3 regions of the Nocardioides sp. S5-5 genome follow, and region 3 is predicted to be linked to each of the others. Evidence: riboswitches for the same ligand, from Rfam matches in the RefSeq annotation. Region 3 holds a riboswitch; each other region holds the start of a gene.
What was found. A riboswitch is a leader RNA that binds a small molecule or an ion and turns the genes downstream of it on or off. The one in region 3 is predicted to bind glycine.

Region 1 (6,689 bases), 1.8 Mb from region 3:
TGGGTGGACGGGTAGGTCACCATCACGGCGGCGAGCCGGTCGGCGTGCTCGGCGCACTTCGCGGCCAGGTCGTCGAGGTCGACGGTGCCGTCCTCGCGGGAGGCCACGACGACGACCCGGAAGCCGGCGAGCACCGCGGAGGCGGCGTTGGTGCCGTGGGCGCTGGAGGGGATCAGGCAGACGTCGCGCTGCGCCTCGCCGCGGTCGTGGTGGTAGGCGCGGATGGCGAGCAGGCCGGCGAGCTCGCCCTGCGAGCCCGCGTTGGGCTGGATCGACACTGCGGCGTACCCGGTGATCTCGGCCAGCCACTCCTCGAGCTGCTCGACGAGGACGCGGTAGCCGGCGACGTCCTCGAGCGGGGCGAGCGGGTGCATGTCGGCGAAGCCGGGCCACGAGATGGGCTCCATCTCCGCGGTGGCGTTGAGCTTCATCGTGCAGGAGCCGAGCGGGATCATCCCGCGGTCCAGCGCGTAGTCCTTGTCGGAGAGCGCCCGCAGGTAGCGCAGCATCGCGGTCTCCGAGCGGTGCCGGTGGAAGACCGGGTGCTCGAGGAAGGCCGAGGTACGACGCACCGCCGCCGGGATCCCGGTGCCCACCTGGACCATGACGCCACCATCGGTCCGCGGCTCGACGGCGTCGACGACGGACGCGACGTGGTCGGCGGTGGTGATCTCCGAGCAGGTGATGCCGACGTGGGTGTCGTCGACCGGGCGCAGCAGGATGCCGGCGGCGCGGGCCCGGGCGACGACGGCCGCGGCGTCCGCGACCTCGACGACGAGGGTGTCGAAGAAGTGCCGGTTGACCCGGCGCACGCCGCGCACCTCCAGCTCGGAGGCGATCTCGGCGGTGCGCGCGTGGACCTGCCCGGCGATCCGGCGCAGGCCGTCGGGGCCGTGGTGGACGGCGTACATGCCGGCGGTGATCGCCAGCAGCACCTGCGCGGTGCAGATGTTGGAGGTCGCCTTGTCGCGGCGGATGTGCTGCTCGCGGGTCTGCAGCGCGAGGCGGTACGCCGGCTGCCCGGACGCGTCGATGGAGACGCCCACGAGCCGTCCGGGCAGGTGCCGCTCGAGGCCCTCGCGGACGGCGATGAAGGCGGCGTGTGGACCGCCGTAGAACATCGGGACGCCGAGGCGCTGGGTGGAGCCGACGGCGATGTCGGCGCCCATCTCGCCGGGCGGGGTGAGCAGGGTGAGCGCGAGGGGGTCGCAGGTCACGGCGACGGACGCACCGCGTGCGGCGGCCTCGGCGGCGATCGGCCGCAGGTCGCGGACCTCGCCCGAGCAGCCGGGGTAGGACGCGAGCAGGCCGAAGAACTCACCGTCCGGGAGGGGCGCGTCGAGGTCGACCAGCTCGACCTCGAGGCCGACGGCCTCGGCCCGGGTGGCGAGCACGGCGAGGGTCTGCGGCAGCGTGTCCGCGTCGACCAGCACCCGCGGGAACCTCGACCGCGACGCGCGGCGCATCACCATGATCGCCTCGACCACCGCGGTGGCCTCGTCGAGCAGCGAGGCGTTCGCGGTCGGCAGGCCGGTGAGGTCGCCGACGACGGTCTGGAAGTTGATCAGCGCCTCGAGCCGGCCCTGGCTGATCTCCGGCTGGTAGGGCGTGTACGCCGTGTACCAGGCCGGGGCCTCCAGCAGGTTGCGGCGGATCACCGGCGGCGTGATCGTCGGGTGGTAGCCGCAGCCGATCATCGCCACGCCGACGTCGTTGCGTCCCGCCAGGACGGCGAGCTCGGCCAGGGCCTCGGTCTCGCTCGCCGGTGCGGGCAGCCGCAGGGGCTCGGGCGAGACGATGCCGGCCGGTACGGCGGCGGCCATCAGCTCGTCGAGGCTCGCGTAGCCGATCTCGGCCAGCATCTTCGCCTGCTCGGAGGCGTCGGTGCCGATGTGGCGCTCGCTGAAGGAGGCGCTTGAAGGGGTGGGGTCGTTCGAGGACACGGAGGCTCCCGTCGTCGAGGGTGCGTGCACCCTGCTTCGCTTGCCTCCCCGCTCTGTCATGGGTACCTGAGAGCTTCACCGCGTGAGCGGCTTGCACCGTGGGCGCAGGACATGGGTCCTGACTTTCCAGAGTTGCCTCGCCGAGCAGTGATGGGGCCTGAGAGTTTCTCGGGGAGAGTTGCTCCTACGGCGCCCCGTCCCGACCCATCGGGTCAGGCGAGGGCTCTCCTGCTTCGGCTTCGAACGGCCGATATGGAGTTGTCTTGGTGCGCCTGGCGCGGTCGTCAGAGGTCGGCCACGTAGCTGTGCGCCAGACCGTCGGTCAGTTCCGACGTCGTAGTGGTCACCGCGGATCGCTCGGTGTTGCGAAGGGAGAACACGTTGCTGCTCATCACCACGTCGGCGGGGTTGACTTGCGCGGCGGGGTCCCAGAGACGGGATCGGATGAGCGCCTTCCCGCAGTGGAAATAGTTCTCTTCGACCTCGACGATGAGCACAAGTTTAGGTACGCGGCCGTCCGCCTCGTGCTGGTGACGGAGGTGAACGTCGTCGGTGACGAATGCCTTTCCGTTGACTCGCAAGGTCTCTCGCATCCCTGGGACGAGAAAAAGCATGCCGATCTCGGAGTTGCACGCGAGGTTCCTGAAGCTGTCGGCCAGAGCGTTGCCCGAACGATCTGGGAGGCTGAGGGTGGCGTCGTCGAGCACCTTCACGAAGCCCGGACCGTCTCCCCGAGGGCTGGAGTCAGCTCCCTTGGCTCCGTGAGTTGCTAGGCAAACGAACGGAGCATGTGCGATGAAGCGCTGGGCCGTCAGACCCAGGTCCCGATCAATCTTGTCTAGCACGGGAGCGTCGGGGGTACCCAGCACATCACAGACCTCCTGGACGCTGAGCCGGCGGACCCGGTCGAGGAGGGAACGGGCGGAGGGGCGCACTGCCGACCCGGAGGCCGGAGTCACGTTGAGCTCAGACATTGAGACTTATCTCTCTGCCGAGGGCGCGCGACACGCACACCATCATGGTGCGGCCTGTTTCCTGTTGTTCGCGGGTCAAGACGTCGTCGCGGTGCTCGGGGCGCCCGGCCAAGATCTCGACTTCGCAGGTTCCGCAGACTCCGGAGCGACAACTCGCGCTGACGGGGATGCCGGCTCGCGCCAGTCCGTCGAGTAGGGAGGTATCGGCGTCGACGTTGATGGTCCGTGCGCTCTTGATCGCCCGGACGGTGACCGCGCGATTCACCTGTGGCGGACGCGGCCGAGGCTTGAACCTCTCCACGTGCAGAGAGGAGGGCGACCGTCCGGACCGGGTGACGACTTGTTCCACCGCTACCAGCAATGGCTCAGGTCCGCAGCAGATGAACGCGGCGTCCGTGTCGGCACCCGCGATGATGTCGTCGAGTGGAAGGTGACCGGTTTCGTCGAACGGCCAGTACCGCACGCGGTCGCCGAGGTCTCCGAAGGAGTCGGCGAAAGCCATGGAGCTCCGATTGCGGCTGCCGTAGTCCAAGGTCCATCGGATTCCGGCAGCCTCCGCGGCTCGGATCATCGGGATGATCGGAGTGATGCCGATGCCGCCGGCGATGAAGACGAGCGCCTCCGACTCCGGGAGTGCGAAGTTGTTGCGCGGCGAGCTCATAGTGACGATCTGCCCGGGCCGTAGGAAGTAGTGAACGTATTCGGAGCCTCCGCGGCTCAGCGGGTCCAGAAGGACGGCGATGCGGTAGGAGTTGTACGTAGCGTAGGACTCGATGAGCGAGTACTGACGCTCGACCCGGTTCGGTAGTACCAGGCCAATGTGGGCCCCAGGCTCCCAGGCTGGCAGGTCGCCGTCCAAGCCTCGCAGGAGGACGGAGACGACGCCTTCGGCCTCGTATCGAAGCTCCTCGACCCGCACACGGAGAAACGTGGTCGGGCTGCCGGTCACGACACTCTCCCGAGTGGTCCTGCCGCGCGCACCTGGAGGCGCGTGGCCGGTTCTGGCAGGTACCCGATCGGGGTCTCCGTTACTTCGACGATCTCGATGCGGCTCGGGTCCGCGCCAGCTTGGATGGCCCGCGCGGTTGCGATGTCCGAGGCGTCGTCGATGGCGCGTCGGCGGTCCTGTCCAGCCGGGATGATCGTGTCCCAACGGCTGCTGACTGGGGCGATGGCAACCCCAACCGCATTGGCGACTGCGCCGTGGCTGGGTCGGATCACCTTGGGCATGCGGCCGTGGCCGTCGCTGATGAGGGCCGATCCTCCCCCGACAACCACCAACGAGTTGATCTCGCGGGACAGATTCATACTCTCGACCGCGTCGGCGAGTGTCTCGTCGGCCACTGACATTGCCTGGCCGAGCGTGGCACGCAGGTCAGCGGGAACCGGGTGGCTGCCGATGTCGCCGCGTCCCGCTGCCACGGCTGCGTCGGTCAACGTTGGGACTGAACCGCCAAACACCAAGCCCTCTTGCGCGACGCGATATCCCAGAGATTGGGGGCCGACTCGGACGCCGCCGGAGCCGTCCTGTGTTACGACCGTGCCGCCACCGATGCTGATGCTGAGCACGTCGGGCATTCGGAAATTGGTCTTGACGCCCGCAAGCTCAGCGCCCATCGATGCTTCCCGAGGAAACCCGTCGATGAGTACGCCGAAGTCGGTCGAGGTGCCGCCGACGTCGGCGATGAGGGCGTTGGTCAGACCGGTAAGGAAGGCGGCCCCTCGGATTGAGTTGGCCGGACCTGATCCGATGGTGAAGACCGGGAACCGGGTTGCCTGCTCCAGGCCCATGAGAGTGCCGTCGTTCTGCGCGAAGTAGGTCGCAGCGCGGACTCCGCGCTTCTCCAGGACGGTCTGCAGCGACGACGCCACCTCAGTGGCGACGTGGTGGAGTGCCGCGTTGAGTGCAGTTGCATTCTCGCGCGCCAGCAACCCCAGGGAGCCGACTTCGTGGCTCATAGAGATCCCGACGTGCTCGCCCAGGACCTCGCGAACCACGTCGGCCGTTTCGATTTCTTGGTCACGGTAGGCCGGACTAAACACGCCGGTAATAGCCACCGCATCGACCGTGCCAGCGATGGGCTTGAGGAACTCCATGAGCTCTTCGCGGTCCGTTCGACGAATGGCTCGGCCGGCGACGTAGTTCCCGCCGGTGAGGATCGTGCTGGCCACTACAGCGTTCTCACGCAGATCATGGGGCCAAGGCATCAGCGGCGGGATGCTCCGCGTAGCGGGGGCGCCGAGTCGGATCACGGCAATTTTTGCAAGACCGCGCCGTTCGAGAATGGCGTTGATGCCGTGCGTGGTTCCCAGCATGACCGCGCCAACCCGCTCTACCGAGTCTCCGAGCTGGGCTAGGATTTCATCGAGGGCGCGCTCCACGCCGCCGCTGACGTCGGCAGTTGTGTGTTGCTTCGCCCAAGCCACCACGGTGTCACGCTCGTCGATGGCCACGGCGTCGGTGTGAGTTCCGCCGACATCCAGACCGATGCGGATTGCAGGGGCAGACGGCTCAGTTCGCATTGAAATTCCTGTCATGTGCTGCCTTCACCTCACTGGCGAGGAGGCGGTAGTTGTCGGAGATGATTTCGCTCACCTGTGTGGCGCGCGCGCCCCGCACCTCGCTGATGTACCGCACGATCTCGGCGCAGTCGTGTGGTTGGATGCGGCGGCCCATCCAAGAGAAGTAGGGACCGTCGGTCTCGAGGAGCATTCGATCTGCAGGAATTGACCGGATGAGGTCTCGACCCTCCTCGGTCTCGAGCATGGTCGGGTGGATGGAAAGCCGGAACCCGGCGTCAAGAACCATGGTCAGTTCACCACGGTTCCCTGCGAAGGAATGCAGAACGGCGTGCTCCACCTGGAACCTGGCCAGTGTCCCCACAACCTCCCTGACGGCGCCACGCGAATGTATCGAGTAGCCGCGCGTCGGTCCGGTGAGGTCCAAGACGCGCTCAAGTAGTTCGTGTTGAGCCGCGAACGTGGGGCCGTTGCCAAAGTCCGGTCCGACGGTGTCTGCGATTGGGCGGTCCAAACCTATCTCGGACACCCATGCGAAGCGGGGGGCGATGGCCTCCAGCGTGGCCAGCTCGCTGGCGTTGTAGACGCTCCCCGCGGCCTCGGGGTGAAAGCCGAGTCCGACCTGTGTACCGGGTACGCCACGCAGCAGCTCATCCAGGTGCTGCGCCTCAGAGGGGCGGGCCGTAGCGACGATGATCTCGATCTCGCACTCCCGGCAGGTCTCAAGCACCCGGTCACGGTCGTGGTAACGGCCAAGGTGACAGTGAGTATCAGCGAGCGTCATGAAAGTTCAGCTGCCATAGGTGAGCACGACCGAGAGCACCTCGTCGGGGTGCTGATCGACGAGCTCGAACGCCTCAGTGGCCCGCTCGAACGGAATGCGGTGGCTGATCAGGTCTCCGGCCCGCAGCTCAGTCAGCAGGTCGACGTCGAGCTGGAGTCGTCGGTCGTTGGTCCAGCGTGCGGAGATTCGGCCGTCGGGGGCGTTGACCGAGGAGCTCACCATACGCAGGCGCCGCATGTGGAACTCGGGCGACATAATCAGATCGACGGGCTTGCGTCCGTAGTAGGCCGGCACGACCACGGTGCCTTCGGCGCCCGTGGCCTCGATCGCAGACTGCAGGGCGGCCGGGGCGCCGCTCGCCTCGAACGACACGTCTGCTCCGCGGCCACCGCTCAGTTCCTTGACGGTGCTCAGCGCGTCGCTAGGGTGAACGGCCACGTCTGCGCCGTACTGGAGGGCGAGCTCGCG
Region 2 (6,689 bases), 480 kb from region 3:
ACGCCCGCGGGCTACCGCAAGTTCTCCGAGGCCGACATCGAGCGGCTGCGCTACATCCTGCGGATGCAGCGCGACCACTACCTGCCGCTCAAGGTGATCGGCGAGCATCTCGACGCCATCGACCGGGGCCTGACCCCGCCGGAGCCGGAGCCGGTCGTCCCGACCGTGCCGACCGTCGCGCTCGGGGCCGACGGGCTGCCCGCGCCCGAGTCGTTCCGCCGCACCGACCGGCTGCGGCTCTCGCGCAAGGAGCTGGTCAAGGTCGCCGAGATCGACGAGGACCTGCTCGCGCAGCTCGAGTCCTTCGCGCTGATCAGCCCGTCGCCGACCGGGCACTACGACACCGACGCGCTGGTGATCGCCCAGACCGCGCGCGAGCTGGCCGACTACGGCATCGAGCCGCGACACCTGCGCGCCTTCCGCTCCGCCGCCGATCGCGAGGTCGGGCTGATTCAGCAGGTCGTCACGCCCCGCAAGGGCCGCGACGCCGGGGCGAGCGCGCGTGCCGAGGAGGCGGTCAGCGAGATCGCCGCGCTGTCGGTGCGACTGCACGCCACCTTGGTGAAGGCGGGCCTGCGCCGCATCTGAGTCCGCACCCCCGACGCAGTAGGCTGGACGCATGCGCGAGGTCGACGTGATGGGTGTCCGGGTGGAGATGCCCTCCAACCAGCCGATCGTGCTGCTGCGGGAGGTGGGCGGTGAGCGCTACCTGCCGATCTGGATCGGCGCCGTGGAGGCGACGGCGATCGCCTTCGCGCAGCAGGGCGTCGTCCCCCCGCGGCCGTTGACCCACGACCTGATGAAGGACGTGCTCACCGCGACCGGGAACGAGCTGAGCGAGGTCCGGATCACCGACGTGCGCGACAACGTCTTCTACGCGACCCTGGTCTTCGCCTCCGGCGTCGAGGTCAGCGCCCGACCCTCCGACTCGATCGCGCTCGCGCTGCGCACCGGCACGACCATCTACTGCTCCGACGACGTACTCGCCGAGGCCGGGCTCGCCGCGCCGGCCGAGGAGGAGGACGAGGTCGAGGCGTTCCGCGAGTTCCTCGACCACGTCTCGCCCGAGGACTTCGGCGCCGAGGGGTGAGTCTCAGCCTCAGGGTGAGGGTTTTCGGCGACACGCCCGGTCACGTCTTTGACCGGCCCGACACCCCGGCCGTACCGTGAGAGAGTCGAAATGACAGCAGTGCAATCCCCCCTTGCCTGAAGCGCCCGACCTGGAGGATCCGTGAACGAGCAGCAGCCCGAGAAGGTCGGCCAGGACGTGACCGCGGCGACCGCTGCCGCGCAGGAGCAGGGTCTGCTGTTCACCGATGACGTCTCGCCTCTGCCGAGCGACCTCGGCTACCGCGGCCCCACCGCCTGCAACGCCGCCGGCATCACCTACCGCCAGCTCGACTACTGGGCCCGCACCGGCCTGATCGAGCCGAGCGTGCGCGGAGCCAAGGGCTCCGGCTCGCAGCGTCTCTACAGCTTCCGCGACATCTTGATCCTCAAGATCATCAAGCGGCTCCTCGATGCCGGCATCTCGCTGCAGAACATCCGCACCGCGGTCAGCCACCTGCGCGAGCGCGGCACCGACGACCTCACCCAGGTCACCTTGATGAGCGACGGCGCCTCGGTCTACGAATGCACGAGCAACGACGAGGTCATCGACCTGCTGCAGGGCGGACAGGGCGTGTTCGGCATCGCGATCGGCGGTGTGTGGCGCGAGATCGAGGGCACGCTGGCCGAGCTCCCGAGCGAGCACGCCAACGAGTCGGCCCCGGCCACGCCGATCACCGGAGACGAGCTCGCCGCCCGTCGTGCGGCGCGCAACGTCGGCTGACGGGTCGTCGTACCTGTAGGCTGTAGCCGCTGTTGATGCCGCACGGGAGAGTCAGGTCCCGTGCCTGCGCCGAAGGGGCAATCCCTCCCCGGAACCTCTCAGGCGCCAGGACCGTGTGGAGCAGGCGACTCTGAAGGTGCAGTGATGCGCTGACAGAGGGGGAGGGCTCGATCGATGTCGACCCCACCCCAGGAGCACGCCTAGCCATGAGCGCCCCCTTCGTCACCCGTCACATCGGCCCGGACGACACCCAGGTCGAGACCATGCTCGACCGTCTCGGCCACGCCTCCCTCGATGCGCTGATGGACGCGGCCGTCCCGAAGTCGATCCGGTCCACCGACCCGCTGGGACTGCCCGCCGGCGTCGACGAGGAGACGGCCGCGGCCGAGCTGCGGGCGCTGGCCGGCGCGAACGTCCCCGGTGAGTCGATGATCGGTCTGGGCTACCACGCCACCGTGACCCCGGCGGTGATCCGGCGCAACGTGCTCGAGGACCCGAGCTGGTACACCGCCTACACGCCCTACCAGCCGGAGATCTCCCAGGGCCGGCTCGAGGCCCTCATCAACTTCCAGACCATGGTCGCGGACCTGACGGGCCTCCACACCGCCGGGTCGTCGCTGCTCGACGAGGGCACCGCCGCGGCTGAGGCCGTGGCCCTGGCGCACCGCGCACTCCCCAGGAACAAGGGGGCGAAGGCGCACGGCCCGTTCGTCGTCGACGCCGACGCGCTGCCGCAGACCATCGACGTGGTCGCCACCCGTTGCGAGGGCCTCGGCATCGAGATCCTGGTCGCCGACCTCTCCGCGGGGCTGCCCGACGGCGACGTCTGCGGAGTGCTGGTCCAGTACCCGGGCGCCTCCGGCCGGGTCGCCGACCTGAAGCCGCTCGTCGACGCCGTCCACGAGCGCGGCGGCCTGGCCGTCGTCGCGGCCGACCTGCTCGCGCTCACCCTGCTCGAGGCCCCCGGCACCCTCGGCGCCGACGTCGTCGTCGGCTCGGCCCAGCGCCTCGGCGTCCCGCTGTTCTACGGCGGCCCGCACGCCGGCTTCATGGCGGTGCGCGAGGGTCTCGAGCGCCAGCTGCCCGGGCGCCTGGTCGGCGTCTCGGTCGACGCGGAGGGCCGTCCGGCGTACCGTCTGGCACTGCAGACCCGCGAGCAGCACATCCGCCGCGACAAGGCGACGTCCAACATCTGCACCGCCCAGGTTCTGCTCGCCGTCACCGCGGGCATGTACGCCGTCTACCACGGTCCCGAGGGACTGCGAGCGATCGCAGGGGACATCCACGACCTGGCCCGCCGCGCCGCCGCCTCGCTCGCGGCCGCGGGCGTCGAGGTCGTCAACGACTCCTTCTTCGACACCCTCACCGTCCGGGTGCCGGGGCGCGCGGAGGCCGTCGTGGCCGCCGCCCGCGAGGCGTCGATCCACCTGCGCATCGTCGACGCCGACACGGTCGCCGTCGCCTTCGGCGAGACCGCGGGGGAGGCCACCCTGGTCGCCGTGCTCGGCGCCTTCGGCGTGTCCGCCGTGTCGGCGGAGGGGGACGCGGGGCTGCCCGAGGACCTCGAGCGCACCACCGGGTTCCTCACCCACCCGGTGTTCAACACCCATCACAACGAGACCTCGATGCTGCGCTACCTGGCGCGGCTCTCGAATCGCGACTACGCGCTCGACCGCGGCATGATCCCGCTCGGCTCCTGCACGATGAAGCTCAACGCGACCACCGAGATGGAGCCGATCTCGCTGGCCGGGTTCGCCAACCTGCACCCGTTCGCGCCGGCCGCGGACGCCGACGGCTATCGACAGCTGATCGACCAGCTCGAGGGCTGGCTCGCCGAGGTGACCGGCTACGACCGGGTCTCGATCCAGCCCAACGCCGGCGCCCAGGGCGAGTACGCCGGCATGCTCGCCATCCGCAACTACCACCGGGCCAACGGCCAGGGCCAGCGCGACGTCTGCCTGATCCCGTCCTCGGCCCATGGCACCAACCCGGCCTCCGCGGTGATGGCCGGCATGAAGGTCGTGGTGGTCAAGGCCGCCGACGACGGCACCGTCGATCTCGCCGACCTGCGCGCGAAGTGCGAGCAGCACGCCGAGACGCTCGCCGCGATCATGGTCACCTACCCCTCGACCCACGGCGTCTACGAGGAGACCATCACCGAGCTGTGCGACCTGGTCCACGAGCACGGCGGCCAGGTCTACATCGACGGGGCGAACTTCAACGCGCTGCTCGGCTACGCCGCCCCTGGCAGGTTCGGCGGCGACGTCTCGCACCTCAACCTGCACAAGACGTTCTGCATCCCCCACGGCGGCGGTGGCCCCGGCGTCGGCCCGGTCGCGGTGCGCGCCCACCTGGCGCCGTACCTGCCCACGCACCCGCTGCACCCCGACGCCACTCGGCGTGAGGGCACCGGCGCGATCAGCGCGGCGCCGTTCGGCTCCGCCGGCATCCTGCCCATCTCGTGGGCCTACATCCGGATGATGGGCGGCGCGGGCCTGACCCGCGCGACCGCCGTCGCGGTGCTCTCGGCCAACTACGTCGCCGCCCGTCTCGGCGAGCACTTCCCGGTTCTCTACCGCGGCGAGTCCGGCCTGGTCGCCCACGAGTGCATCCTCGACCTGCGCCCGATCACCGCCGAGACCGGCGTCTCGGTCGACGACGTCGCCAAGCGGCTCGTCGACTACGGCTTCCACGCCCCGACCATGTCCTTCCCGGTCGCCGGCACGCTCATGGTCGAGCCCACCGAGTCCGAGGACCTGGCCGAGCTGGACCGGTTCTGCGACGCGATGATCGCGATCAAGGGCGAGATCGACAAGGTCGGCTCGGGGGAGTGGGCGGTCGACGACTCGCCGCTGCACCACGCGCCCCACACCGCCCGCGCGCTCGTCGGCGACTGGGACCGCTCCTACTCCCGCGAGGTGGCCGTCTTCCCGGCAGGCATCTCGCCCGACAAGTACTGGCCCCCGGTCGCCCGCATCGACCAGGCCTACGGCGACCGCAACCTGGTCTGCGCGTGCCCGCCGATGGACGCCTACGTCGAGTGACCTCGTACGACGACGCGCTGGCGTCGCTGCAGGCCGCGGGCCGGCTGCCCTCCGTCTCGGCAGCAGTCGCCCGCGGCGGCACGCCGGTGTGGCAGGGCTGGGTGAGCGTGCTGGCGGGGCGTGAGGTGACCAGCGCGTCGTCGTACCGGATCGGGTCGATCACCAAGACCCTCACCGCGGTGCTGGTGCTCCAGCTCCGTGACGAGGGGAGGCTCGGGCTCGACGACCCGATCGGACGGTTCGTGCCCGGCGGCTACGGCTCGGCCACGGTGGGTGAGCTGCTCGCCCACACCGCGGGCCTGCAGAGCGAGCCCGCCGGCGCGTGGTGGGAGCGCGTCGACGGCGGCTCCGTCTCCGACCTGCTCGCCGCCAACGACGGCTCCGGTCGGGTCGCCGCGGCAGGGGAGTGCTACCACTACTCCAACCTCGGCTTCGCCCTCCTCGGCGAGGCGGTCGCCCGGCTGCGGGACGCGTCGTGGTGGTCGGTCGTGCGGTCGCGGCTGCTCGAGCCGCTCGGGATGAGCGCGACGTCGTACCACCCGCCGGACGACCACGCGCCCGGCCGCAGCGTCGACCACTTCGCCCACACCCTGTCCGCCGAGCCGCACTCCGACACCGGCGCGATGGCGCCGGCCGGACAGCTGTGGAGCACCGTCGGCGACCTGCTGCGGTGGGCGGACTTCCTCGTCACCGGGCACCCCGAGGTGCTCGCCGCGGCGACGCTCGCCGAGATGGCCGAGCGCGCCACTCCCGCCGAGGCGTACGGACTCGGGCTGCGGCTGCTCTCCGTCGACGGCCGCACCCTGGTCGGTCACACCGGCTCCATGCCCGGCTTCATGGCCTCGCTGTTCGTCGACCGGTCGACCCGCGACGCCGTGGTGGCCCTCACCGACGCCACCACCGGCCTCGGCGCCGAGCGGGTACCGGGGCTGCTCCTCGCCGCCGAGCCGGGGCCCGCGTCCGGGACGGTGATGCCGTGGCGGCCGTCGCCGCGGCCGGTCCCCGAGCTCGTCACGGAGGTGCTCGGGGTCTGGTTCTGGGGCAACACCGGCTTCGGCATCGAGTGGGCCGACGGTGAGCTGCGGATGCACGACCTGCGCTCCGGGGAGACCGAGGAGCGCTTCGAGCCCGCCGGCGACGGGTTCCGCGGCCTTGCGGGCTACCACCGCGGCGAGACCCTCCGTGTCGTGCGCCGCGCGGACGGCACCGTCGGGCATCTGGAGTGCGCCACGTTCATCTGGACGCGCACGCCGTACGACCCACGGGCGCCGATCCCCGGGGGTCCTGCTCCGCGGCTGTGACCTGAGGGGGCATGATGCTCCCCGTGAACGAGAACGCGTTCCAGTTCGCCTGGTTCCAGCAGTCCACCGCCGGCTTCGACCCGCTGCCGCTCGCGCAGAGCCTGTGGCGCGACGACCAGATGCACGGCGTCGCCGTGAGCGGCCTGCTCGCCCGGGCACTCGAGCATGCCGTCACCGACGCCGGCCGGGGCGGACTGGTGCCCGCGCGGTACCACGTCGACCTGTTCCGTCCCGCCCGGATGATCACCACCACCGCGTCGGCCCGGATCGTCCGCGAGGGCCCGCGGCTGGTGCTGCTCGATGCCGTCGTCGAGCAGGAGGGCGAGATCGTCGCCCGTGCCGGCGCGACCTTCCTCGCCCCCTCGACCGACGTCGCCGGCGAGGTCTGGACGGCACCGGGGCAGCGGCCCACCCCGCCGCCCACCGATCTGCTGCCCGAGCCCGGCGAGCACCATGTGCCCTGGTTCGCCAGCGCGGCCGCGTGGTCCGACGACTTCGGCGACCACCAGAACG
Region 3 (6,689 bases):
GTCCGCACCTCGGCCTCGGTGCGCCAGGTCAGCTCGTTGGCGAGCATCACGTCGGAGACGCTCATCTCGGCCTCGCGGCACACGGCGAGCAGCTCGCCGCCGGTCGTGAACGGGTGCGGCAGCACCGTGTCGTCCACGACCACCCGGTCCGCGCCGACCTGGGTCTCGTCGACCACGAAGCCGCCGCCCACCGAGTAGTAGGTGCGAGCGCGCAGCTCGGCGCCCTCGGCGTCGTACGCCGTGAACACCATGCCGTTCGGGTGCGCGGGCAGCGACTGGCGGCGGTGCATGACGACGTCGTCGGCCTCGAAGCGGACGGCCCGCTCGCCGGCGATCCGGAGCTGCTCGTGCTCGAGGATCGCGGCCACCCGGGCGTCGTACGTCGCGGTGTCGGTGGTCGCCGGGTCGTCACCCTCGAGCCCGAGGATCACGGCCTTGACCGAGCCGTGGCCGTGCCCGGTCGCGCCGAGCGAGCCGAACAGCTCCGCCCGCACCCGCGCGACCCGCGGCAGCTCCCCGTCGACCGCGAGGCCGGTGGCGAAGGTGCGCGCCGCCCGCATCGGGCCGACCGTGTGGGACGACGACGGCCCGATGCCGATGGAGTAGAGGTCGAAGACGCTCAGCGCCATCGGGTCACTCGCTCCTGCGTTCCATGATTCGACGGTACAGCCGCCCGCATGGACCCCGCTGTCACGTCGAGGCGATCAGGGAGTCGTAGGCCGCCGCGTCCATCAGCTCGCCGGTCGCGGTCACCTTGACGACGAACAGCCAGCCCTGGCCGAACGGGTCGCTGTTGACCAGGCTCGGGTCGGCGTCGACGGCGTCGTTGACCTCGACCACCTCGCCGGTGACCGGGGCGTACAGGTCGCTGACCGACTTGGTCGACTCGAGCTCGCCGCAGGACTCGCCGGCGGTGACGGCGGTGCCGACGGCGGGCAGGTCGACGTACACGACGTCGCCGAGGGCGTCCGCGGCATAGGCGGTCACGCCGACCTTGGCGGTGTCGCCGTCGACGGCGATCCACTCGTGCTCGGCGGTGTACCGGAGGTGGGTGGGGTTGCTCATGGGGTTCTCCTGCTCAGCGGCTGCGGGTGTAGAAGGGGAGCTCGACGACGTCGGCGTCCTCGAGGGTGCCGCGCAGCGACACCTGGAGTCGGGTGCCGACCGCCGACAGGGCGACCGGCACGTAGGCCATCGCGATCGGCCTCTCCAGCGTGGGGGAGGGCGACCCGCTGGTGATGACGCCGACCTCGGCACCGCCGGCCGGGTCGAGGACCGGGTAGCCGGCGCGCGGGGAGCGGCGACCGGTGGCGGCCAGGCCGACGAGGACCCGTTGGGGGCCCTCCGCCTTGCGCTTCGCGAGCGCTGCCTGGCCGACGAAGCCCTCGGGCTTGTCGAGGACGACGACCCGGCCCAGACCGGCCTCGTACGGCGTGGTGGCCCGGTCGAGCTCGTGGCCGTAGAGCGGCATCCCGGCCTCGAGGCGCAGCGTGTCGCGGCAGGCGAGTCCGGCGGGGACCAGGCCGTGTGCCTCGCCGGCCGTGCTGAGCGCCTCCCAGACGGCGGCGGCGTCACCCGGCTTGCAGTAGACCTCGAAGCCGTCCTCGCCGGTGTAGCCGGTGCGGGCGAGCAGCACGTCGATGCCGGCGACCGTGCCGGCGTCGATCGCGTAGTACCTCAGCGACGGCACGTCGAGCTCGGTCAGCCCGGACAGGATCTCCGCGGACGCGGGGCCCTGGACCGCCAGCAGCGCCCAGTGCGCCGACGTGTCCCGGACCGTGACGTCGTACCCCCCGGCGCGGGCGACCAGCTCGGGGGCGACGACCGCGACGTTGCCGGCGTTCGCGACGACGAGGTAGTGCTCCTCGGCGAGCCGGTAGACGACGAGGTCGTCGATGATCCCGCCGTCCTCGGCGCAGATCATCGAGTAGCGCGCCCGGCCCACGCCGATCGCGGACGGCCGGCCGACCAGCGCGTGGTCCAGCGCGTTGCCCGCGCCGGGGCCGGTCAGCTCGATCTCGCCCATGTGGGTGAGGTCGAACAGCCCGGCCGTCGTCCGCACGGCGCGGTGCTCGACGCTCTCCGAGCCGTAGCGGACCGGCATCTGCCAGCCCGCGAAGTCGGTGAACGACGCGCCGAGGGCGATATGGACGTCGTGGAGCGGAGTGAGCCGTGGGGTCACGGAAGGTGTGGTCATCGGGAGGCTTCCTCGTGGAGCGCACGGCGTGTGCCGCGCGCGTGGCTGGGCTGCCTCCCCGCTCTGTCATCGCTACCTGAGAGCTTCACCGCCCGTCGGGCGGCTTGCACCGTGGGTGCGGGCCGGTGGGTCCGGTCCGTCTTTCCAGAGTTCGCCTCGTCCCGGCGGTCAGGGGGCCTGAGAGATTCTTGGGGAGATTTGCTCCTTCGGCGCCCGTCCTCGTGGGACTGGGACTCTCCCGCCGGGGTTCGAACGGCGCGATGTTCAGTTGTGACGCCGGTCATGGCGTGGGGCGAGCATACGGCATCCGGCGGCCGGTCCCCGTACCATCGGGCGGTGCCTCGCCCCGACTCCGCCGAGCGGCTGACCGGGATCGACCCGGACGAGCTCGCGATCACCCTCAAGGTCCTCCGTCAGGTCCCGCTGCTCGACCCCGAGCACGAGGACGTGCGCACCATGAAGCGGGCGGCGTCGTACATGTACAAGCTGATCAAGAAGCAGCGGCGCGCCGAGATCCGGCTGGAGCGGCAGCGTCACGACCAGGACGTCATCGAGAGGACGGCGACCGGCTCGCCGATGCGGATCGACGACGAGACCGCCGGCATCCCGCTGGTCTCCACCGCGCAGGGCGCGTTCGCCGGTGAGCTGCTCACCGCGCGTGGGTGCTACATCTGCAAGGAGGACTTCACCCTGGTCGACGCGTTCTACCACTGGCTGTGCCCGCGCTGCGCCGCGATGAGCCACGCCAAGCGCGACCAGCGCACCGACCTCACCGGCAAGCGCGCGCTGCTCACGGGTGGTCGCGCCAAGATCGGCATGTACATCGCGCTGCGCCTGCTCCGCGACGGCGCGCACACCACGATCACCACCCGGTTCCCGAAGGACGCCGTCCGCCGGTTCGCCGCGATGGAGGACTCCGCCGAGTGGCTGCACCGGCTCAAGGTCGTCGGCATCGACCTGCGCGACCCCACCCAGGTCATCGCGCTGACCGACGACGTCGCCGCGGACGGCCCGCTCGACATCATCATCAACAACGCGTGCCAGACCGTACGACGCCTGCCGGGCGCCTACACGCACCTCACCGAGGGCGAGCTGGCGCCGCTGCCCACCGGGATCGAGCTGCCCGAGATGGTGGCCTTCGACCGGATCTCCGAGGCGCACCCGGCGGCGATCGCCGGCGCCCTGGCCGACCACGCCGTCGCCCACCACGAGGGGGAGTCGGCCGAGGCGGCGCTGGCGGCCCACAATGCCGCCTCGATGACCGCGCTCGCGCTGAAGGCCGGCGGCGCCTCGCTCGAGCAGCACCTGGCCGGCACCGCGATCGACGCCGGCGGGCTGATCCCCGACATCCAGGACAACAACTCCTGGACCCAGGTGCTCGACGAGGTCGACCCGTTGGAGCTGCTCGAGGTGCAGTTCTGCAACTCGATCGCGCCCTTCCTGATCAACTCCCGGCTGCGCCCGGCGCTGCGGGCCGCCGTCCAGAACGGCGCCCGCCGCGCGTACATCGTCAACGTCTCGGCGATGGAGGGCCAGTTCTCCCGTCGCTACAAGGGCGCCGGGCACCCGCACACCAACATGGCCAAGGCCGCGCTCAACATGATGACCCGCACCTCGTCGGGCGAGATGTTCGAGACCGACCGGATCCTGATGACGGCCGTCGACACCGGCTGGATCACCGACGAGCGACCGCACCACGAGAAGCTGCGGATCGCCGCCGAGGGCTGGCACGCGCCGCTCGACCTGGTCGACGGCGCGGCCCGGGTCTACGACCCGATCGTGCGTGGCGAGGCGGGGGAGGACCTGTACGGCTGCTTCGTGAAGGACTACGAGCCCTCGCCCTGGTGAGCTGCCGGTCCCGGATCCCGATCCGACCGGTATGTCATCACCCATTTTGGGGATCGACCTGCATGTGGCGTCCCTTTGCGAGAAAGTAGAGCCCATGCGTCGTCTGCTCTGCCTCCTGACCGTTCTCGCCGTCGCGCTCGGCGTGCTGTCCGCGCTCTCGCCCGCGGGCGCCGCCGCCCGCCCGAGCGCTCCCTGGGTCTCCGGGCAGGCGGTGCAGCCCGACGGCACCGTGACGATCACCCTCGACTGGGACGCCGCGCCCGGCGCGTCGGCCTACGACGTCTACGCGCTGAAGGGTGAGGGCGAGCCGATCCTGGCGGGCCAGATGGTCTACCGGGCGGTCTCCGGCACGCGCACCGCCGTGCCGGGCCTGGCCCCCGGCACGACGTACTGCTTCGCGCTGATGACCAACGCCGGTGGCGCGGGCAGTCCGCGGGCCTGCAAGGTGACGCCGCCGATGTCCCGCGCCGTCGTGCCGACCGCGCTGGCGACCACCGCGGCCACGTTCAACGTCGCCTGCGGATCGAAGAAGAACTGCAACGGCGGCTGGAAGTGGAAGAAGCGGCAGAAGAAGGTCGTCGCCGACATCGACCGGATGAACGCCGACATCATGGTGTTCGTCGAGGGCCACCTCGCCCACAAGTACGGCAAGAAGAAGCGCTGGATCGGCAAGGTCATGAAGAAGCGCGGCTACACGCTGGCCTGCCAGACCCAGAAGAGCAAGAAGCGCAAGCTGTTCAGCCAGACCGCCTACGTCCGCTCCAGCGCGTACGCCGTCGTCGACCCGAAGCACAACAGCAAGGGCACCCGCTTCACCAGGTTCGGCGACCGCAACCACGGGTTCTGCCACGCGCTGGTCCAGCACCGGGCGACCGGCAAGCAGGTCGCGGTCGCCGCGGTCCACCTGCGCGACGGCAAGTCCGACGGCACCCGCCAGCAGGAGACCGCCTACGTGCTCGGCCGGGTCAACGGCGCGTTCCCGGGGGTGCCGACGATCCTGCTCGGCGACTTCAACTCCCACCGCGGCCTGGACCGCCGCGGCCAGACCGACACCCCGCGCCTGGTCATGGAGGGTGCCGGGTACGCCGACTCGGTCGACGTCGCCGCCCACCTGACCTACCCGTACCTCAACTCCGCGCACGCCTTCAAGGCCGACCCGCCGCGCTCGACGACCTGGCCGACCCACGTCGACCGGATCTTCGTCTCGCCGGGCATCACCGTGCCGAGCTGGGAGAACATCGCGGTCCTGGCGGGCGGTCGCTACGCCACCCCGATGGCCTCCGACCACAACCCGGTCCGGGCGACCCTGTACCTGCCCTGATCCGCACCGCGCCCGGTGAGGCCCTGGACCGGGGCGTCCTGGGCGTCGGTCACCTCGCCAGCGTCTCAGCCGCGCGGCACCGACGCCGGGTCGCCCGTGAGCACCCGCAGCGCGAGTGCCGTGGTCGCCTCCATGTCGAGGTGGCCGACCACGCGCTCGACCCGGGCGATGTCGAGGGGGAGCAGGCCCGGCGTACCCGGGACGTCGGGGGTCAGGCCCAGGTCGAGGTCGGTGCGCCCGGCCATCATCCGCAGGTTGAACTCGTAGGTGTCGCGCGCGCCCGGCGCCGAGAGCCGCTTGAGCACCGTCGCGCCGGTACGCCGCGCGCCGGTCTCCTCGGCCCACGCGTCCAGCGCCGCGACGACCGAGCGGCCCTCGTCGTGCTCGATGTCGGCCCAGATCTCGCGCATCGAGCCGATGTGGGAGAGCAGGTAGGCGGCGGTCTTCTCGCCGATCCCGGGCACCCCGGGCAGGTTGTCGCTGGCATCGCCCCGCACCGCGGCGAACTCCAGGTAGCGCTCCGCCGGCACGCCGTACATCGAGCGCAGGTGGGCCGAGGTGAGCAGGGGAGAGCCGTTGATCCCGCCGTTGATCAGCCGCAGCACCCGGGTGTGCTCGCTGATGTGGGCGAACGAGTCGCGGTCGGAGGTGATGATCACGCAGTCCCAGCCGTTCTCGCCGGCCCAGGTCGCGGCCGACGCGTTGACGTCGTCGGCCTCCAGGCCGGGCGGGGTGAGCGTGGCCAGGCCGAGCGCGTCGAGCAGCGCCCCGGCCCGGTCCAGCTGGTCGACCAGGTCGGGGTCCTTCTCGGCCCGGCCCGCCTTGTAGTCGGGATAGGCGTCGCGGCGGTCCGACGCCACCCGGTCGTCGAGCCCGAAGATCACCGCGTCCGGCGCGAACTGGTCGATCGACTCGATGATCTGGCGCAGCATGCCGTGCAGCGCCCACGCCGGCCGCCCGCCGCGGTCGCGGTGCCGGGTGTGGGCGCGCGCGTGGTGGTTGCGGTGCAGCAGCGACGGTGCGTCGACGGCGAGCAGCAGTCTGCGGGGGCGGTCCGGGATGGGGTTCATGGCGATCGTCCCCGACCCTAGATGAGTAACTCCAAGCTCTCGCACGCCGAGCCCCACCCAGCATCCACGTCGGCTGCGTTGCCGACGCTCGACGTGCGCCCGGCATGCCCTCGCGCCGACGCCTTGCCGACGCGGCGCCGAGCGGCGCTCAACGCACGACCCCTTGGCGTTGCTCATCTAGTGGCTAGGCCTTCCGGTACGCTTCGAACATGCGTTCGGTCCGAGCTGGTGTGGCGGCGGCCCAGGAGTGCCT

Region 1: another riboswitch for glycine. It lies ahead of gcvP (aminomethyl-transferring glycine dehydrogenase); the one in region 3 lies ahead of gcvT (glycine cleavage system aminomethyltransferase GcvT).
Region 2: another riboswitch for glycine. It lies ahead of gcvP (aminomethyl-transferring glycine dehydrogenase); the one in region 3 lies ahead of gcvT (glycine cleavage system aminomethyltransferase GcvT).

Annotation. Positions count from the first base shown of each region.
Region 1 covers NZ_CP199913.1:182,049-188,737, reverse strand. Annotated here, with positions in the region: gene gcvP (aminomethyl-transferring glycine dehydrogenase) at 1-1,943, opposite strand, end outside; glycine riboswitch at 1,987-2,078, opposite strand; glycine riboswitch at 2,079-2,184, opposite strand; gene ACUP6Y_RS00820 (MSMEG_1061 family FMN-dependent PPOX-type flavoprotein) at 2,228-2,917, opposite strand; gene ACUP6Y_RS00815 (PDR/VanB family oxidoreductase) at 2,910-3,866, opposite strand; gene ACUP6Y_RS00810 (hydantoinase/oxoprolinase family protein) at 3,863-5,440, opposite strand; gene ACUP6Y_RS00805 (TatD family hydrolase) at 5,430-6,221, opposite strand; gene ACUP6Y_RS00800 (zinc-dependent alcohol dehydrogenase) at 6,228-6,689, opposite strand, start outside.
Region 2 covers NZ_CP199913.1:2,499,094-2,505,782, reverse strand. Annotated here, with positions in the region: gene ftsR (transcriptional regulator FtsR) at 1-588, shown strand, start outside; gene ACUP6Y_RS11790 (bifunctional nuclease family protein) at 620-1,090, shown strand; gene ACUP6Y_RS11785 (MerR family transcriptional regulator) at 1,232-1,831, shown strand; glycine riboswitch at 1,865-1,955, shown strand; gene gcvP (aminomethyl-transferring glycine dehydrogenase) at 2,038-4,875, shown strand; gene ACUP6Y_RS11775 (serine hydrolase domain-containing protein) at 4,872-6,176, shown strand; gene ACUP6Y_RS11770 (acyl-CoA thioesterase domain-containing protein) at 6,200-6,689, shown strand, end outside.
Region 3 covers NZ_CP199913.1:2,022,317-2,029,005, forward strand. Annotated here, with positions in the region: gene ACUP6Y_RS09520 (L-serine ammonia-lyase) at 1-629, opposite strand, end outside; gene gcvH (glycine cleavage system protein GcvH) at 691-1,065, opposite strand; gene gcvT (glycine cleavage system aminomethyltransferase GcvT) at 1,079-2,197, opposite strand; glycine riboswitch at 2,251-2,352, opposite strand; glycine riboswitch at 2,353-2,448, opposite strand; gene ACUP6Y_RS09535 (SDR family NAD(P)-dependent oxidoreductase) at 2,534-4,045, shown strand; gene ACUP6Y_RS09540 (endonuclease/exonuclease/phosphatase family protein) at 4,140-5,366, shown strand; gene ACUP6Y_RS09545 (5'-3' exonuclease) at 5,432-6,436, opposite strand; gene ACUP6Y_RS09550 (hypothetical protein) at 6,646-6,689, shown strand, end outside.